One region of the Thermovenabulum sp. genome, then DNA from elsewhere that is predicted to be linked to it. Evidence: a T-box and tRNA genes for the amino acid it is inferred to sense, from the RefSeq annotation. Region 1 holds a T-box; the other holds one or more tRNA genes.

What was found. The T-box of region 1 lies ahead of ACPLOV_RS03405 (valine--tRNA ligase). A T-box ahead of a tRNA ligase gene usually reads a tRNA of that ligase, here a tRNA-Val.
Region 2: it encodes a tRNA-Val, which carries the amino acid that the T-box ahead of ACPLOV_RS03405 (valine--tRNA ligase) is inferred to sense. The anticodon was not compared.

Annotation. Positions count from the first base shown of each region.
Region 1 covers NZ_JBNARB010000004.1:78,555-88,845, reverse strand. The annotation lists gene ACPLOV_RS03430 ([Fe-Fe] hydrogenase large subunit C-terminal domain-containing protein) at 1-670, opposite strand, end outside; gene ACPLOV_RS03425 (ATP-binding protein) at 724-1,533, opposite strand; gene ACPLOV_RS03420 (redox-sensing transcriptional repressor Rex) at 1,530-2,162, opposite strand; gene ACPLOV_RS03415 (FAD:protein FMN transferase) at 2,317-3,312, opposite strand; gene ACPLOV_RS03410 (bifunctional folylpolyglutamate synthase/dihydrofolate synthase) at 3,447-4,748, opposite strand; gene ACPLOV_RS03405 (valine--tRNA ligase) at 4,766-7,405, opposite strand; T-box leader at 7,499-7,721, opposite strand; gene ACPLOV_RS03400 (secondary thiamine-phosphate synthase enzyme YjbQ) at 7,797-8,195, opposite strand; gene ACPLOV_RS03395 (ABC-ATPase domain-containing protein) at 8,276-9,982, opposite strand; gene ACPLOV_RS03390 (Asp23/Gls24 family envelope stress response protein) at 10,080-10,291, opposite strand, start outside.
Region 2 covers NZ_JBNARB010000010.1:18,232-28,522, reverse strand. The annotation lists gene cobS (adenosylcobinamide-GDP ribazoletransferase) at 1-714, shown strand, start outside; gene cobC (alpha-ribazole phosphatase) at 738-1,361, shown strand; gene ACPLOV_RS06585 (NifU family protein) at 1,394-1,618, opposite strand; gene hisC (histidinol-phosphate transaminase) at 1,786-2,889, shown strand; gene ACPLOV_RS06575 (alpha/beta-type small acid-soluble spore protein) at 2,942-3,181, shown strand; tRNA gene ACPLOV_RS06570 (tRNA-Val) at 3,325-3,400, shown strand; tRNA gene ACPLOV_RS06565 (tRNA-Asp) at 3,406-3,483, shown strand; tRNA gene ACPLOV_RS06560 (tRNA-Phe) at 3,494-3,569, shown strand; tRNA gene ACPLOV_RS06555 (tRNA-Gly) at 3,577-3,651, shown strand; tRNA gene ACPLOV_RS06550 (tRNA-Cys) at 3,665-3,739, shown strand; tRNA gene ACPLOV_RS06545 (tRNA-Leu) at 3,751-3,839, shown strand; gene ACPLOV_RS06540 (LysM peptidoglycan-binding domain-containing protein) at 4,154-4,513, shown strand; tRNA gene ACPLOV_RS06535 (tRNA-Val) at 4,653-4,727, shown strand; gene ytxC (sporulation protein YtxC) at 4,826-5,710, shown strand; gene ACPLOV_RS06525 (DUF445 domain-containing protein) at 5,726-6,322, shown strand; gene thrS (threonine--tRNA ligase) at 6,604-8,511, shown strand; gene infC (translation initiation factor IF-3) at 8,724-9,266, shown strand; gene rpmI (50S ribosomal protein L35) at 9,273-9,470, shown strand; gene rplT (50S ribosomal protein L20) at 9,496-9,852, shown strand; gene ACPLOV_RS06500 (TrkH family potassium uptake protein) at 9,895-10,291, shown strand, end outside.

The DNA of each region.
Region 1 (10,291 bases):
CTCCGTAAATTACATTTACAGGAACGACGGCATCCACATAGGATTTTGATGTGCCGATGGGCTGTTTTACTGCCGTCACTTTTGCAGGACATGGACTTAAAAATACCGTGCCAATATCCATTGCAGGAATACCTAATTTTGCTGATACGATTTCCTTTGCCCTTTTTGCCGCGATTTCCATAGGTGATTTTACAGGGATTATGTTTTCAATCAGAGAAGGAAACCTCACGCGTATTAACCTCAGTACGGCAGGGCAGGAAGAAGAAATTAGGGGTTTAATCGAGCTATTTTTTATATATTCGCGAATCGCAATGGAAATTTCCTCAGCAGCTAAGGCTACCTCGTATACTTCGTCAAAACCTGCCTGGTGCAGAGCATTTATTATCTGTTCCTTAGAGACATTTTCTTTGAACTGGGCAAATAAACTGGGTGCGGGAAGTGCGATTTTAAACTTAAACTCTTTTAATTTTTCAAGACTATCGTAAACCGCATATTTTGCTTGATTCGGACATATTCTTATACATTCCCCACAGTCAATACATTTATCCTGTAAAATCTGGGCCTTTCCGTTACGCACCCTTATTGCCTCTGTTGGGCACCCTTTTATGCAGTTGGTACATCCCTTACATTTCGATATATCGAGAGTAACGGAATGGTAGTATCCCGTCAAAAATTCCACCAGCTTTCCTTAAAAGCCTAATTGGGCTAAATAGAAAATTATATCTATATATTTTTTAAATAAATTATCATTCTCACTTTTGTCCCTTTTCCGACAACAGAAGTTATTTCGAATTTATCTGAAAATTTTTTCATGTTTGGAAGGCCCATTCCCGCTCCAAAGCCCATCTCGCGGATGTAAGCTGGGGCTGTGGAATAACCCTCCTGCATAGCCAAATCTATATCCGGTATACCCGGCCCCTCATCTTCCGCAATAATTTCAATATACTTAGGTGTCAAATTAAAGGTAATTTTACCTTTGAAGGCATGAATGACGATATTCATCTCTGCTTCATAGGCTGCAATAGATACCCTTCTTAAGATCGAAGGATCTATTCCTATTTGCCTGAAGATCTTCTTGGCCTGTTCGGTAGCTCTCCCCGCTGTGTTAAAATCCCCACCTACCACATCGTAAGAAAGTTCCATAGCCCGAGCAAGGTCCTTTTCTTCCACATCTTTCATTTCATATTTATTTTTTATGTCTCCTTTTAATCCTGCTTCGAAAAGAAGTCCGCAGCTCTCGTAAAGTGGATACAATGTGCGCAAAAGAATAAGCCCATATTCCCTGGCTAAATCTATAACTTCCCGCCCGGGCATTTTACCTCTTACAAAAATAATGGCTTTAAAATCCGACATAAAGGCGGTTTTAACTATTTGATTATGGGTTAATCCGGTTAATAAAACGGCATTCTTTTTACTATCCGAAAGTATGTCGCTTATCAATTCTGCGCCACAAGCATTTTCTATTTCCAGATCCAGATTTTCACCTAACAGGATATCCGCTTTCAGAATATTTTTTATATCTTCTAATTTCATCTATTTTCACCTAAGTAATAAGTAAGATATTCTAATTGGGATGCCAGGTCTACCCTTCTTAAAACTATATTATCGGGAACGAAGATATTTACCGGTGCAAAATTTATAATACCGCGAATACCGGACTCTACAATCATGTTTACAACTTCCTGAGCCACCTGAGCTGGAACAGCAACAATTGCCAGTTCAATGTTAAGTTCCTTTGCTTTTTCCTTCAGCTCATCCAAATGATAGATCTCAATATTGTTTATTTTTTTACCAACTTTCTCTGGGTCAGTATCAAACATACAAACTATTTCAAAACCTCTTTCCAAAAAACCCCGGTACTGAGAAAGGGCGGTTCCCAAATTACCTGCACCGAAAATTGCTACATTCCACTTTTTATCAAGCCCTAATATCTTCATGATATAATTGTACAATTCCTTGGGGTTATATCCCACTCCCCTGGTTCCAAATTCTCCAAAGTAAGCTAAATCTTTTCTTACCTGGGCAGGAGTAACACCCGTTGCTTCAGCAATATTTTGAGAAGAAACCGTTGAAATTCCCTTCTCATCGGCTTCTTTTAAAAATCTCGAGTAAGCCGTCAATCTTCCTATGGTAGCATCGGGAATTTTAAATTTTTTAAACAAAAATTATCACTCCTTGCTTTTATTTTATCATAGTAAATTTCTTTTTACAATACAAAAAGCGAAAATTATCACAATGTTTTAATAGATTGTTAATTTTTTAACAATATATATTTCAAAATTATCTTGAATGATTATTTTTTTAAATTTCATTAAATTATAAATTTTCCAACTTAAATTCATCATCAGTAATAGTAAAATTATACTTATTTACTCCTGAAGTTACATAAACCTTTTTATCCTGAGTAACAAAAATTGCTTCATAACCTTTTAAACTTTCAATTAGCTTTATGCCTTCCTCTAAACCTAAGGCAAAAGCGGTAGTGGAAAGGGCATCACAATCAATGGAAGTATCTCCGATTATGGTCACGCTTACCAGACCATTTTCCACCGGGTACCCTTTCTTAGTATCCAGAATATGATGGTACTTTTTCCCATTCTCTACAAAAAACCTTTCATAGGTGCCGGAGGTTACTATCGTTTTATCTTTTACCTCTAGGGTTGCAAAAGTAATGCCTCTTGGTTTAAAAGGATTTTGAATACCTATTCTCCACGATTTCCCATTGGGCTTTGCCCCCAGGACGTATATATTTCCGCCCAAGTCCGCAACTGCACTTTTAATCCCCTTCTCCTTTAAAATCCGCATTACCTCGTCAGCTGCATAACCTTTTGCGATAGCACCTAAATCTAACGCCATTTTCTCATTTTTTAACATCACTTCATTTTTCCCCTGGTTAATAATCACATCCTGATAATTAATCAACGGTAGGACACTTTCAATCTCGTTTTTATCGGGTACCCTGGCTCTTTCCGTTCCAATTCCCCATAATTTTACTAAAGGTCCGATGGTTATATCGAATTTCCCGTGCGATAAAGAAGAGTAATAAAGCCCCTTTTGAATTACATATAAAGTATCCTGACTTACTTTTGCAAAATCCCTCCCCGCTAATTGATTTATCCTGCTTATTTCGCTTTCTTCATCATTGACGTTCATTTTATTGTGAATTTCGGCAATTCTATCGAAAGCGCTGTTAATAGCGCTTTCCGCATTATCCCCGTAAGCAGTAATCTGAATAAGAGTATCCAGCAGAAAGTTGGTCTTGGTAACCGGTGACGCTTCTTCCTTTTTGCCGCAGGATGTTAAAAAAATCATTACAAAAAAAATAAGGATTGCAGCTTTTAACTTGTTCGTTTAAATCACTCCCCTTAAAAAAAAATTAAATAATTGCATTATATAAATATATTATATCAAAAAATAAATTTTAAAAAATATATTTGTGAAAAAAATTACTTTTTCAGCAATCCTCTTACTTTTCCAATCATATACAAGGAACCAGCAAAAATTACGACATCATCTTCTTTTGCACAGTTTAAGGCTATATTTAATGCTTTTTCTATATCATCTTCGTTGATAACAGGAATATTTTTTAAAGAAAGTCCTTCAATTGCTTCTTTCAGCTCTTTTGAAGTTAAAGCTCTTGGGCTTTCGGGTTTTGTGGCAATTATCATATCTGCAATGGGTACAAGTATTTTAAGCATATTAATATAATCTTTATCCTTCAAAATTCCAAGAACGAAAATTTTTCTTTTACCGCCAAAATAGTTTAAAACCGACTTTTTTAGCACCTCGCAACCTGCTTCATTATGAGCTCCATCTATAATCACATAAGGTTTTTCTTTCAATATCTCAAATCTTCCCGCCCATCTGGCATTATATAAACCCGCTGCCACCTTTTCTTTAATAACAGGAATACCATAATCGCTAAGAACTTCCACCGCACCTACCGCTGTTGAAGCATTTGAAAGTTGATGCCGGCCCAAAAGGGTAATTTTTAGGTTTTCGTAATAATTTTTTATCGAGCATAGTTCAAAAGTTTGTCCGGAAAGATCATCATTTAAAAGTTTAAACTTTATATGTTCCCCTACTTTGTACAGTTTTGAATCCGTCTCTTTACATGTTTCTTCAATTACTTTCATGGCTTCATCTACCTGAAGGGAAGTTACTACAGGAACTTTTTTCTTTATAATACCACACTTTTCCTTGGCGATTTCTTCTAAGGTATTTCCTAAGTATTCCTTATGGTCAAAGCTGATTGGGGTTATCACGCTCACAAGGGGAACTACCACATTGGTAGCATCCAGTCTTCCTCCCATTCCCACTTCGAGCACGAGAAAGTCAACATCTTTATCTTTGTAGTAAGAAAAAGCTAAAGCTGTAACTACTTCAAATTCCGTAGGCGGCTCAATGCCCTGCTTTTTCATAACTTCCAATGCTTTAAAAACCTCTAATGCATGCTGCACCAGATCTTCATCGGCAATGTTTTCTCCGTTTAATCTTATTCTCTCATTAAAGACTTCTAAGTAGGGTGAGGTATAAAGCCCCACCCTGTACCCGTGAGCTCTCAAAATAGAATCGATCATGGAAGATGTGGACCCTTTCCCATTGGTGCCAGCAATATGAATTACCTTTATATCCTCCTGGGGATTACCCAGAATCTCCAAAAGCTTTTTTATCCTGAAAAGTCCCGGCTTAATACCAAACCTTTGCATACCGTGAATTTTCAAAAGTACATCCTCAACGGTCCACATACAATCAGCCCTCTTTCTTATTCATTTTGTAAAAGTAAAAGCCTTTTTTCTATCTTGCTTATTTTATCCTTATATTCTTCGGCTTTTAACCTCTCTTTTTCAACTACTTCTCTCGGAGCCTTATTTACGAAGTTTTCATTGCCCAGTTTTCTTTCCGCCCTTTCCAGCTCCTCCCTTAATTCTTCCCTTTCTTTCCTTAATCTTTCTATTTCCAGATCTACATCTATTAAACCTTCCACCGGTACGTAAATTTCAGCTCCCTTTACCACCGTGCTCATAGCTTTTTTCGGGAAAACTTCTTTTTCTATAAATTCGGCTTTGTCTACCTTTGCAAGGAAATATATGATATCCATATTATCCCGGAATAATCCTTCTATATCCTTTTGCGTGGCTTTAATCAAAATTCCCGCTTTTTTGGAAGGCGGCACATTCATTTCCGCCCGTATATTACGAATTCCTCTTATTGCCTCCATTAAAACTTCCATTTTTTCTATATCATCAAAATTGTAAGCGGGATTTACCTTCGGCCACTCGGATACCATTACGCTTTTACCTTCATGGTGCAACTGTTGCCAGATTTCTTCGGTTATGAAAGGCATAAAAGGATGTAAGAGTTTAAGAGAATTTTCCAGGACGGTATAAAGTACACCTTTCGTAATATTTTTCGCCTCTTCCTTTTCACCGCTGAGATCTATTTTTGCCATTTCTATATACCAATCGCAAAACTCACTCCAGAAAAAGTCGTAAATTTTAGAAGCCGCAATGCCTATTTCAAATTTTTCCAGAAAATCGGTTACTTCTCCGATTACATTGTTCAATCTTGCCAGTATCCAGCGGTCTTTTAATGATAATTTTTCAATTTCAATCTTTTCGGGAACGTAGCCTTCCAGATTCATCAGCACAAAGCGGGAAGCATTCCAGATTTTATTGGCAAAATTCCTGCTGTGTTCAACTTTTTCCCAGTAAAATTTCATGTCATTGCCGGGGGTATTTCCGGTACTCAATGAAAACCTCAATGTATCCGCACCATATTTTTCGATTACCTCCAACGGGTCTATGCCGTTCCCCAAGGATTTACTCATTTTTCTCCCTAGGGCATCCCTTACAAGTCCCGTTATTACTACGTATTCAAAAGGTTCCTTCTTCATAAACTCCATTGCTGAAAAGATCATCCTCGCTACCCAGAAGAAAATTATATCGTATCCCGTTACTAAAACCGAAGTTGGGTAGAAATACTCCAGATCCTCAGTTTTTTCAGGCCATCCGAGGGTAGAAAAGGGCCATAAAGCAGAGCTAAACCACGTATCCAAAACATCCGGATCCTGTTCTAAATTTTTGCTTTTACATTTTGGACATTCCTTAAGGTCTTCCCTTGATACGGTCATTTCATTACAATCCCTGCAGTACCACGCGGGAATTCTATGACCCCACCAGAGCTGCCTTGAAATACACCAGTCATGGATGTTTTCCAGCCAGTTTATATAAATTTTTGTAAATCTTTCAGGCACGAATTTTACCTTTCCGTCTTTTACCACCTGAATTGCAGGTTCTGCCAGAGGCTTCATTTTTACGAACCACTGTTTTGAAACCATCGGTTCCACCACGGTATCGCAACGATAACAGTGTCCTATGCTGTGATTTATATCATTGATTTTAACAAGTAAGTCCTTCGCTTTAAGTTCTTCCACTATTAATTTTCTTGCTTCATATCTATCAAGACCTGCATACTTTCCTGCGTTCTCATTCATCTTGCCCTCTTCATTCATAACTTTGACAACGGGCAGTTTATGCCTTAAGCCAATTTCAAAATCATTCGGATCGTGACCGGGAGTAATTTTAACAGCACCGGTGCCAAATTCCATATCCACATATTCATCGGCAATTATTGGTATTTCCCTTTCCATGATTGGAAGAATTACTTTTTCCCCTATTAAATGTTTATACCTTTCATCTCCCGGATTTACTGCTACCGCTACATCACCGAGCATTGTCTCGGGTCTTGTTGTAGCAATTTGGATAAAGCCCTTTCCATTTTTAAAAGGATATTTAATATAATACAGCTTACCCTGATGCTCCTCGTATTCCACTTCTATGTCCGAAAGCGTTGTTTTACAGGTAGGACACCAGTTAATAATATAGTCTCCCCTGTAAATCAGCCCTTTTTCATATAAACTTACAAAAACTTCCCTCACCGCTTTACTTAAACCCTCATCAAGAGTAAATCTAAATCTCGACCAATCGCAGGAAGCACCCAATTTTTTGAGCTGATTTACTATGGTGCCGCCGTATTTTTCTTTCCATGCCCATACCCGTTCTAAGAATTTTTCCCTGCCCAGGTCGTATTTTGAAAGTCCTTCCTGGGCTAATTGTTCCTTAACCTTCGCTTCAGTAGCTATGCCGGCATGGTCCGTCCCGGGAAGCCATAACGTGGGAATTTGCTGCATCCTTTTAAATCTTATTAATATATCCTGAAGGGTATTATTAAGAGCATGTCCCATATGAAGATTACCCGTAACATTGGGCGGTGGAATAACTATTGTAAAAGGTTTTTTGCTTTTATCAATTTTTGCTCTAAAAAGGTCATTTTCTTCCCAATATTTATACCATTTCTCCTCCACATTTTTAGGATCGTACACCGAAGGCAAGTTTACCGTCATTTATAAAACCTCCTCCAAAAAATTTTTTTAAACTATAAGCATTTTTCTTTATAAATTCCATTACCAAAGTAAAAATTAAAAGCCTCTCACCCGATAAAGGGCGAAAGGCTTTTTTCGCGGTACCACCTTAATTCCCGAATAAAAAATTTTTATTCGGGCACTCATGAAATTAACGGTTTAATCCGTTCCCGGCTACTTTTTCGCCGGGAAAGCTCCGGGGCGACCTTCAAAAGCTTTCCTTAAGAAGGCTTTCACCAAAGATGCCTTCCTCTCTTTTAAGGAAAAACTTTTTACTCCTCCCCTTCAATGCCTCTTTTTATTCAGTTGTTTATATAAATTTTAGCTTCATTACCTTTCTGTGTCAAGTTAGAATATAAGAAGTTTGATATTCTTATTCTGAATTCACGCACTTAACAAAAACCTTCCTTTGCCTTGGTCCATCGAATTCGCAGAAAATTATCCCCTGCCAGGTTCCCAAAACAAGTTCGCCCTTTTCTATCGCAAGCATCACGGAACTTCCAATGAGCGATGCTTTTAAATGAGCATCGGAGTTTCCTTCCGCGTGCCTGTAGTCTCCTCTTTGAGGTATTAACTTATTCAGGGTATTAATAATATCGATTTTTACATCCTCATCGGCATTTTCGTTTATCGTTACTCCCGCAGTGGTATGAGGTGTGAAAACAAAGCAAAGCCCGTCCTTTACACCGGACTCCGATACGGCTTTTTTTATCTCTGAGGTTATATCCACCATTTGGGTCCTTGCAGTAGTATTGATACTTATTATTTTCATAGCATCTCCTCCAAATTTGTGTATAGCCACATATTAAATTTAGTATTGAACAAGTTAAGATTTCCCGCTCATTTATCCCCTTACCTCACCTTTAATCCCCGGTATCTGTTTAATCCCGCCGCTACTTCCTGGGGCCTGGGCAGAGCTAAGTTCCCCGGATGCTTCCCGTAAAAGGGTGAAATTATTTCAAGGCCGTATTTTTCTATATCGGCAAAGACCATTTCCACGATTTCCTTTAGCGTCCTTTTACCGTCAACGTATTTTTTCACCGCGTACCTTATGATTTCACCAACGGCACTGGTCTGGCTTTTGTCCACCAGCTGTTCCACGTAATCCAGCTCTATGAATTCTCCTCCGTACTGCAGGGTATCCACGTCCCTGGATTTTATTTTTTCTTTACCCCTTAGCTCTAAACCCTCTTTCATAATAACTCTTGGGGTCACAGTAATGGGACCCTCCGCTCTTTCTACCTTCCGGTCGGTCTTTAATTGGAAAGCTATTTTTCTTGCCTCCTTTGTTACATTGTAAGGCCTGTAATCCTGCATTTTTATAACACAGTCGGCCACATCAAAGTAATCACCGCTTCCCCCCATAACAAGAATTGTAGAAATGCCCATTTCTTCGTAAAGCTGTCTTACTCTGTCAATGAAAGGCGTAATAGGTTCTTTTTCTTTTGCCACGAGTTTTTGCATCCTGGCATCTCTTATCATGAAATTTGTAGCACAGGTATCCTCATCCAGTAAAAGAAGGCTCGTTCCAATTTCCACCGCTTCCATAATATTTGCTGCCTGGGATGTGCTTCCGCTGGCATTTTCTGTTGAAAACCTCTTGGTATCCTGACCGTCAGGAAGGTTTGAAATAAAAGGGCTAATATCTACTTTTTCCACCCTCCTTCCGTCTTCCGCTCGTATTTTTACCGCATCTTTCACTGTAATGACAAATTCCCTGCCGTCCCCCGGAATATGGTTATAAACTCCCCTTTCAAGGGCTTTCAAAAGGGTGGTTTTGCCATGATATCCTCCGCCTACAATAAGAGTAACCCCTTTTTTTATACCCATTCCTGTAATTTTCCCGTTATTGGGCAGTTCAATTTCTACCCTCAGACTTTCCGGTGATATAAAAGGGATGACCTTGCCCTTTTTTAAGGGTTTATCGCTTATTCCGCTTTCCCGGGGTAAAATAGAGCCGTCTTTTATAAAAGCCACTAATCCCATATCCAAAAGAATTTTTCTTATATATTCTTGATCCTCATAAAGCTTCACCCAATTTTCGGCTTCTTTTTTATCGTAATTTTCATAGGTAAGAGCCCTTTTTACCAGGATGGGTAAAAATTCAAAGAAAATTCGTTCTGCGGATTTAGAATTAATTTTCCGACCGAATGCCGGAAGGCCTATGCTTATCCTTGCCTCGATGAAATCATTGTCTATTTTTACTGAAGTTCTCTCAAGGATTTCCTGCCCTCCACAGTCTATAAATATAACTCCGCTATTACCCGTTCCTTTGATCTTCGGTAATTTCAATATTTCCCCATATATCTTTCTTGATATGTAATCTTCAAAAGCTATTCTGCGTTCTTTTGTATAAAAAAGCTTTTCATCAAAGCCCGCTGCTTTTTGGGCAACCCTTACCCGGACCCGGGAAGGAGGTGCAAAGGGGTCAGACTGGACATGGTCTATATAAAGAACAAATTGTTCAAAATCGTATACCCCTTCAATATTCTTGTAAGCTTTATATCCGTTATTGTTTATCCTGTTTAAAGTTTCATATAATTCCATCTTATTCTTCATATTTTTCACCTCGATTAATATATTATTTAATTACTGCTTTCATTTAAAATATTATAACTTCTAATGGCAAAATTCAAAACAAAAAAAGGAGGCCTTTTCAGGCCTCCTTTTTTTCTTCCTGAATGTCTTCCAGCTTAATAATCTTGTCTATGGAAATATCCACCTTTTCCACTTTGTATCCCGTTAAGGTCTCAACTTCACTTATAATCTTTTCTCTGACCTTTTGTGCCACCTCAGGAATTTTCACACCATAAATTACGCTAAGGTTTACCTCAAAAGAAACCGTTCCAATATTGTCCTCAGCATCCA
Region 2 (10,291 bases), on a different contig from region 1:
CTTTTGTTTTTAACCCGATTTCCTCAATTTTTAAAAACGCCAATCACCGAAAAAGATTTACAGCGCTCGGTGTGTTTTTTTCCTTTAATCGGTGCATTTATTGGGGGCATTTTATATGCAATTTTTTTTGCATTAAAAGGATTACTGGAAGAATCTTTCCTTTGTGCATTAATTTTAACTGCAGAAACCGTTATTACGGGTGGTATCCACTTGGATGGGCTTGCGGATACTTCTGACGGTATTTTCAGTGGAAAAGAAAGGGAAAAAAAGCTGGAAATAATGAAAGATAGCCGGGTCGGTGCTTTTGGAGTAATTGCAATAGTTCTTGATTTTCTTTTAAAATTTTCAGGGATTTTATCTATATTAAAAGAAAATCCCCTATTATTAATAATTGTACCGGTTGCCGGAAGATGGCTTATTAGTTTTGGTATCGTTTTCTTTCCGTATTTAAGGGAAAAAGGCCTGGGCAAAGCTTTTAATTGCGGAAAAGGTAGGATAAGATTTTTTATATCTTCATTCATATGCGTTATTATTTGCGGCATAATTTTGAAATTAAAAGTATTTTACTTCTTAACGGCATTAATTTTTTCGGGTCTTATTTTTAGTTTTTACATAATGAAGGAATTAAAAGGAATGACCGGGGATACTTATGGAGCTTTGAACGAGTTTGGAGAAATATTTTCTTTATTGATTTTAATGCTGTTATATAAATAAAATTGTGGAATGGGTGAAATAATATGCCGAGAATTTTTCTTATAAGACATGGAGAGACCTTATGGAACAAAGAAACCCGCTATCAGGGGCAGCTGGATATTCCTCTTAGTAAAGAAGGGGAGCAACAGGCCTGGAGATTAGCTAATGTGTTTCGGGAGGAAAATATTGAAGCAATTTACTCCAGTGATCTTATGAGAGCTTTAAATACAGCAAAAATAATAAATAATTTTCACAATAAAAAAGTAGTGATAACCCCTCTTTTAAGGGAGTTGTGTTTTGGAAAATGGGAAGGTAAAACCTATGAAGAGCTTATGAAGGAAGAAAAAGACGAATATACTGAATGGCTTAATAATCCGTTTTGTTTACAACCACTTGGAGGAGAAAGCCTTTCAGAGTTAATAAATAGGGTGGATTATATACTTTCGGAAATGGCAAGATCCCACAAGGGAAATAAAAATATCCTCGTGGTGACCCACGGAGGTCCAATTAAAGCTGTGATATCCGCTATACTGGGGATAAATACCGAAGCCTTTTTTAAAATAAAAATAGGAAATGCTTCTATTACGGAGATTGTGGTGGAAGATGATGGAGATATTAAAAAGAATGCTTTTATTGTGAAAATAAATGATACATGTCATTTAAAATAGGGAGTACGGTGAATGTACCGTACTCCCTTTAATTATACCGCTTTCACTTCCTTTACCTGTGGAATTTCTTCCTTCAAAATTTGTTCGATTCCATTTTTTAAAGTCATTGTTGAAAAAGGACAACCAAAACAGCTACCCGTTAATCTTACCTTTACTATTCCTTCTTTTTCATCCACATCCACAAGTTCTACATCTCCGCCGTCAGCTTGCAGAGATGGACGAATTTTATTTAATACTTCTTGAACTTTTTCTTTCAAATTAATCCCATCCCTTCTTTAAAAGTTTTCCAGTTAATTATATCAAACAAGTTTATTATTATAAAGATTAATGTCAACTTTATTTTTAGTATTGACTCAAAATAATTTAATATGATATAGTACCGCAAAAGTATATGCATAAATATACAAGAAAAGGAGGAAATAGTTTGACTACCAGATACCTGAGAAAAGAAATATACGAGATAGAACCCTTTTTTGAAGAAAGACCTGATTTTATGATTAAACTAAATGCCAACGAATCTTATTTTGATGTGCCGGATGATTTAAAGGATGAAATCTTTAAAGAAGTAAAAAATAAACCCTTTAATTTATACAATGATCCGAATTCTGATGAGTTAAGAAAGTTATTATCTGAATACTGCGGCTTAGAAAAAGAGCAAATATTTATAGGAAATGGGGCTGATGAAATAATAGCCGATATCAATTTTGCCTTTGCCGGACCGGAAAGTAAAGTTTATATTTTTTCACCTACCTTTCCCAGCTATGAGGTTTTTGCAAAAATTTCGGGGGCAGAGGTTATTAATATTCCATTAGTAAAAATAAAAGACAAAGAATTTTATAGATTCGATATTGATTTAAATGAATATTATGATAGATTAAAAAAAGATTCGATGGGAACCAAAAACAAAGTAATGTTTATTTGTTCTCCGAACAACCCTACGGGTGATTATTTTAATGAAGAGGCAGTAAAAGAAATAATTGAAAGCTTTGATGGGATAATATGCATTGATGAGGCGTATTTTGAATTTGGCGGTAAAACTTACCGGGATATGATCTTTGAACATGAAAATTTGATTATCATAAGAACGATGTCAAAAATTTTTTCCATAGCCGGCTTAAGAATAGGCTATGCGCTGGGAAACAAAGAAATAATTAGAGAACTTTTTAGGGTCAAACTTCCGTTCAATGTAAACCTTTTTTCTCAGACTGCTGCTTCACTGATATTAAAAAACAGGGAAAGATTTTTAAATAATATTGGTGAAATAATAAAAGAAAGGGACAGAATGATAGAGGAATTGATGAACATAAAAAATATCAGGATATTTACTACTTCTACAAATTTTATTTTGTTAGAATCAAATATTGAAGCGAAAAAAGTTTTTGAGGAACTTGTAAAAAGAGGAATATTGGTGAGGATTTATAACAGCGAAGCATTAAAATTTTCTTTAAGGGTTTCGGTGGGGAAAAGAGAAGAAAATAATAAATTTATTGAAGCTCTCAAGGAGATATTAGAAGAAGCCAATGCATAAAGATAATTTTTTTTGGAAAATATAAGAAAAAAGTCTTTTTGGAGGTATTTATATGGGAAGAAAAAAACCGGTTAACCCAAAATCTAAGGATGAACTGGAAAGTTTGAAGGAGGAAGTTGCAAAAGAGCTTCATTTGGATGATGATATAAAAAAGAGAGGATATGAAAATATGACTACAAGAGAGGTGGGGAAAATTGGAGGACATATGGTTAAAAAGATGATAAATCTTGCCGAAGAAGAAATGGATAGAAAGGACGGAAAAATAGATTTAAAGAAGGAAGAAAAGGAGTAAATTATAAGAGCAACAAAATGCAATAACAAGAAAGAAGGAAAAAACATGCGTATATATAAAAAAAGTAACAAATTTCCCGGCAAATTAAGCAAATTTGGCTTTGACACTCTATAAATTATCGGGTATACTAAGAATTGTCTCGCGGGCGGATAGCTCAGCTGGGAGAGCACATGCCTTACAAGCATGGGGTCACAGGTTCGAGCCCTGTTTCGCCCACCATGCGCGGCCCAGTAGTTCAGTAGGTTTAGAACGCCAGCCTGTCACGCTGGAGGTCGAGGGTTCGAGCCCCTTCTGGGTCGCCATATTTTTTGAGCCTTGGTAGCTCAGTCGGTAGAGCAGAGGACTGAAAATCCTCGTGTCGGTGGTTCGATTCCGCCCCAAGGCACCATCAAAATGCGGAAGTGGCTCAGCGGTAGAGCATCGCCTTGCCAAGGCGAGGGTCGCGGGTTCAAATCCCGTCTTCCGCTCCATTTTTTTATTTACGGCGGCATAGCCAAGTGGTAAGGCAGAGGTCTGCAAAACCTTTATTCCCCAGTTCGAATCTGGGTGCCGCCTCCATAATCTAATCTGCCGGGGTGGCGGAACAGGCAGACGCACAGGACTTAAAATCCTGCGGGTAGAAATACCCATACCGGTTCGATTCCGGTCCCCGGCACCACTTGTAAAATTAATAAAGAAATAATAATGAAAATAAATAATCGACGATAAAAAAAAGATGAGCAGTCATCTTTTTTATTTTTTTGGTTCTAAATCAAAAGTTACAAATTATTACAGGCACTTTATCAGATGTTTAGCATTGCAGGCATCTGAGTAAAGTGCTTTTTTATTTTTAAAATATTTTTTTACTATAACAATTTATATTCAAATACCCATTTTAGACCTAAAAATTATTATTATAGTAATTTAGTTTCTATTGTATCGTGTAAACATTTGGCTTTTATTGAATATTATGATATCGAAGGAGGGATACGTATGATAATATATATTGTGCAACCTGGAGATTCGCTAAATTTAATAGCATCTCGGTTTGGAGTATCAGTAAAAGAAATTTTAAGACATAATTGGATACGCGATGACCTGACAATTTATCCCGGTCAATTTCTCTTTATTCCGCGAAATGGCCATGATAATTATGACGAGCATCATCCATTTACAATGATGAATCCTGTTATAAGGCATGAAGCTTATTATGAAGTTCAACCGGGTGATACCTTGAGCCGCATTGCAGCATTATTCGATACTACTGTAGAGGCAATTGTGCAGGCTAATAACCTCAGGGGACCTGAGGAAACCATATATCCGGGTCAAGTCCTGAGAATACCAGTAAAATGAATTTAAATAATAAATCATAAGAAACTAAGGGTTGGTAAATATCAACCCTTAGTTTCTTTTGGCATGATTATCCTAAAAACTTGACTTATTTATCAATTATATGATAAAATAAAAAACGCAAACAAATATAAGAAATTGTGGGCGCTTAGCTCAGTGGGAGAGCACTTCCTTGACGCGGAAGGGGTCGTAAGTTCAATCCTTACAGCGCCCACCATTTTTTTTATTTTTAATTTGTTAATTTCAGGAAGCCCTCCCTTTCTTTTGTCGTATATGCTTTGTTCCCATGAAATATAATAGTAAAAAGGGAAGGGAGTGGTTAACGTGAAATGTTTCTCCATAGGAACATTTCATGATATATATTTTTTTGAAAAAGAAATTAGAAACCTTATTGATGAATTGAAAAAAAATAACATAAATATTTTCCTAATTAAAGAAGAGAAGGAACCACTTAGTTTTTATAAATTATATTACGAGTTATACGGTGATGAAGGTAAAATATTATTAAAAAATAAGTTATCCGAAACAATTAGTAAAATAATAATAAATTTTTGGGAACCCAGGGTAATTTGCGAGATACTGGATAAAATACATTTTTATTTAAAACCGGAAGACAGGGCAAGAACTTATGACATAGCCTTAAAAATATTGTCCGAAAGTAAAGAACCGGCTCTGGTAATTCCGGATTATCATGAAAGAAAAGAAAAAATTAAACAAAAGGTTAAAGAATTTATTGAAGAAAATGAAATTTTTATTATAGAAGGGTTTATTAACTTCAGGTTAAAAAGTTATATAGATATAATTGAAGAAGCTGTTGATAAAGCTGTCGATGAGCTTTTAATAGAAAAGGAATACAAAGATTTCATGGCACTGTTAAAATTTTTTGTAAAAAATTTGGAACCCAAAAAAGAAGTGGTTAATTTATTTTTTAAGGGAAAGGAAGTTTTACTTCTTGATGGGGAATTAAAAGATATTAAAGATAATGAGATAGAAGATTTATTAAAGAAAAATGGATCATTGAGTAAGGACGATATTTTGATAAGCTTGCTTATAAATCTGGCTCCCAAAAAGATAGTGATTCACGGAGAGATACTGGATTCGAAAAGGGATGTTTACGATGCAGTTTTAAATATTTTTGAAGAAAGGGTTACTATTTGCGAAGATTGCATTCTCTGCAGTAAGGTTAAACCAAAAAAATAGGGTATGGTGATTGCATTGAAATTTTATTTCTTTTTAATTGCTATGCCGGTTATCGGGGGGTTTATAGGCTGGATTACCAATTTACTTGCCATAAAGTTAATTTTTTGGCCTGTTGAACCAATAAATTTTTTTGGGATTAAATTTCAAGGAATTATTCCTAAAAGACGATTTGAAATAGCTAAAAATATAGGGATTGCTTTGGAGAGTGAAATTTTATCCTTTGAAGAATTTGCTGCCCTGTTAACAAGTAGCTCCTTAAAATATGAAATTTTAGATAAGATAAAAAATATACTTAATGACCGAATTATAGACAAACTACCTTTATTTATACCAAAAAAAATGGTTTCGAATTTTTTTAATGAAGCTATTGATTATTATGGTCTGCCCGTAATAGAAGATTTAAAAAGAGACATAATGAACAAAGCGAGAGAAGAAATAAAAATAGGCAAGCTTGTAGAAGAAAAAATAAATTCTTTTGATATCATAAAGTTAGAAGAATTGATAATTAAACTTTCAAAGAGGGAGTTAAGGCAGATAGAAATTTTAGGAGGATTAATAGGCTTTTTTATAGGCCTTCTTCAAGCGCTGGTTTCGGTATTTTTAAAGATGTAAATTTTTCTTGACATTTTTTTGCTTTTTATTATCATATAATTAAAAACTTAAAAATTAGGCAATGAGGAGACGAGTAAGCTTGTGATTTCTCCCAGAGAGGGGCGAAAAAGGTGGGAAAGCCCTGAGAATAGCAAGCTGAAGACCACCTCCGAGCCATTGGGGTATGCCCTTTATAGCGAAAAAGTAATTAAGTAGGGTGGAACCACGGGAGATAACCTCTCGTCCCTTGATTCGGGGGATGAGAGGTTTTTTTAGTATAAATTCAAAGGAGAGGGTCTGAGATGGAATTAATTAAGGTAAAGGTTGATGGGATTGAAAGAGAAATAGAAAAGGGAATTACTGTTTTTGATTTAATTAAAATGTATTTTCCCGACAAAAAAAAGACAGCTTTAGTGGCAGAAGTAAACGGTGTCGTGGTTGATCTAAGGACTAAATTGAATCAGGATGGGGAAATAAAAATTTTAACCTTTGAAGACGAAGAAGGAAAAAGGGCTTACAGGCATTCTACTTCTCATGTACTTGCGCAGGCGGTTAAAAGATTGTTTCCGGAAACCAAACTTGCCATTGGACCGGCCATTGATGAGGGGTTTTACTACGATTTTGACAGGGATGAAAGTTTTTCTACGGAAGACTTTGAAAAAATAGAGAAAGAAATGAAAAAAATCATTGAAGAGAACCTTCCTATTGAGAGAATTGAAGTTACCAAGGAAGATGCCATCGAGCTTCTTAAAAAAATGGATGAGCCTTATAAAATTGAATTGCTGGAAAATTTGCCTGAAGACGCGACAATTAGTTTTTACAGACAGGGAGAGTTCATTGACCTTTGTGCAGGACCCCACGTCCCTTCTACGGGCTATATTAAGGCATTTAAACTTACAAGCTTAGCCGGTGCCTACTGGAAGGGTGATGAAAAAAACAAAATGTTGCAGAGAATTTACGGGACCTCCTTCCCTGATAAAAAACAGCTGGAAGAGTATATTTTCAGAATAGAAGAAGCTAAGAAAAGGGATCATAGAAAATTGGGGAAAGAACTCGGTATATTTAGCTTGCACGAAGAAGGTCCGGGTTTTCCTTTCTTTCACCCAAAAGGAATGGTATTGTGGAACCTGTTGATAGATTTTTGGAGAAGGGAGCATAAAAAGCGTGGGTATCAGGAAATAAAAACACCGATAATTCTAAATGAAGAATTATGGAAGAGATCTGGGCACTGGGATCATTATAAGAAGAATATGTATTTTACTACAATTGATGAACAGGGTTTTGCTATAAAACCCATGAACTGTCCGGGAGGAATGCTTCTTTATAAAACGGATGTCCACAGTTATAAGGAACTTCCTTTAAAACTTGCTGAACTTGGAATTGTTCACCGGCATGAATTGTCCGGAGTTCTTCATGGCCTTTTAAGAGTAAGATGTTTTACTCAAGATGATGCTCATATTTTCATGATGCCATCGCAGATTGAAGATGAGATTTTGGGAGTAATTGACTTGGTGGATTATTTTTATAAGGTATTCGGCTTTGAATATCATGTGGAACTGTCTACAAGGCCAGAAAATTCAATGGGTTCTGATGAACTATGGGAGAAGGCTACGAATGCACTGAAAGGCGCTTTAGAAAAGAAGGGATTAAATTACAAAATAAATGAAGGAGATGGTGCTTTTTACGGGCCTAAAATAGATTTTCACTTAAAAGATAGCATTGGAAGAACATGGCAATGCGGCACAATACAGCTTGATTTTATGATGCCGGAGCGCTTTGACCTAACTTATATAGGTCCTGATGGTGAAAAACACAGGCCCGTAATGATTCACCGGGTAGTTTTTGGCAGCATAGAGAGATTTATAGGTATTTTAATCGAACATTATGCAGGAGCATTTCCTGTATGGCTTTCTCCTGTGCAGGTAAGGGTTTTACCTATTAGCGAAAAATATCTTGAATACGCAAGAAAGGTAAAGGAAATTTTAGAAGAACAGGATATTCGCGTGGAATTGGATGAAAGGAATGAAAAAATTGGTTACAAGATTCGTGAAGCCCAGCTTCAAAAGATTCCTTACATGATAATAGTTGGTGAAAAAGAAGAAATGAGCAACACAATTTCGGTAAGGAGCAGGGAAAAAGGAGATCTTGGAAATTACACAATAGAAAACTTTATTAACGAAGTAAAAGAAAAAGTAAAAAATAAACAATAATCATTGACATTAAAATTGGCAAATGATATATTAGTTTACGTGAGTAATTATAGGCTTTTAAGTAGAAGGATTCCACCTTCTCACCTTACGGCAATTGCCGATAAGGTTTACGCCTAAGGGTAATGCTTTTATAAGCTTATTTCTATCTTTAGGCTTCATGGGACAGGTGGATTTATCCTGTCCCTTAAATTTTTAGAAAAAATTTTTTGGAGGTGAACGATATTACAAAAGAAAAAGAATTAGAAGTAAACCATGAAATAAAAGCAAAAGAAGTAAGGGTAATAGATGTAGATGGAAAACAATTGGGGATAATGCCTATTAAAGAAGCCCTTCGCCTCGCTCAAGAAAGACAGTTAGATTTAGTAAAAGTAGCTGCAAATGCAAAACCGCCTGTATGCAAGATAATGGATTACGGTAAATACAAATATGAAATGAGCAAAAAGGAAAAGGAAGCGAGGAAAAATCAAAAGGTAATTAATATAAAAGAGATACGTATGAGTCCCAGTATAGAAACCCACGACTTTATGGTAAGGGTAAAAAGTGCCCTCAGGTTTTTAGAAGATGGTAATAAAGTAAAGGTTACGATAAAGTTTAGAGGAAGGGAAATAGCACATTCGCAAATCGGGGAAGAGGTATTAAAGAGATTTGCCGAAAGCGTAAAAGAAAAAGGTGAGGTAGAAAAGCCTCCTACTATTGAAGGTAGGAATATGATTATGATGCTTGCACCAAAGCAAAATACATTGGGTAAGGAGTGAAAACCGATGCCAAAAATTAAGACTCATAGGGGTGCTGCAAAGAGGTTTAGCTTGACAAAAACGGGGAAAATTAAAAGGGCAAAAGCTTACAAAAGCCATCTGCTTACTCATAAGTCCAAAAAAAGGAAGAGAAATCTCAGAAAGCCTGCTTTTGTTAGCAGCGCCGATTATAAACGCGTAAAGAAATTAATACCCTATAAATAAAATATAATTCATTGAGGTGATTAAAATGCCAAGGGTTAAAAAAGGTGTAACGGCAAGAAGGAGACATAAAAAGATACTAAAACTGGCTAAGGGATATTTTGGAGCTAAAAGCAAGAGATTTAGAATTGCGAACCAGGCTGTAATGAAGTCCCTCATGTACTCTTATATAGGTAGGAAACTGAAAAAAAGGGACTTCAGAAAGCTGTGGATTACCAGGATTAATGCGGCTGCCAGGACAAATGGATTATCCTACAGCAAATTCATAAATGGATTAAAAAAGGCTGGAATTCAAATAAATAGAAAGATGCTGGCCGAAATGGCCGTAAATGATCATAAAGGATTTACTCAGCTTGTAGAAATAGCAAAAGCAAATCTTAAATAAAAGCGGCTTTTAGAGTCGCTTTTTCTCCTTTTTGGGAGGCGATTGAAAATTTTAGTACTTTCACAAAAAATAAGATTAAAACCTGCCCAGATTTTAGTACTGGGATTTGCAGCAGTTATACTAATAGGCACTATTTTGCTTTCTCTGCCTTTTGCGGCAAAGAGCGGGAAAAGCGTGGGTATTTTAAACGCCTTTTTTACGGCAACTTCTGCCGTATGTGTGACGGGTCTTGTAGTAGTTGATACTTATACCACTTATAGTCTTTTTGGGCAGTTAGTCATTCTCATTCTAATTCAGACCGGTGGGCTCGGCTTCATGACAATGGCTACTTTAATATTTTTTATTCTGGGTAAAAGGATTACATTAAGGGAAAGACTTGTTATACAGGAAGCCCTTAATCAAATGCATATTTCAGGGGTTGTCAAACTGGCAAAATACG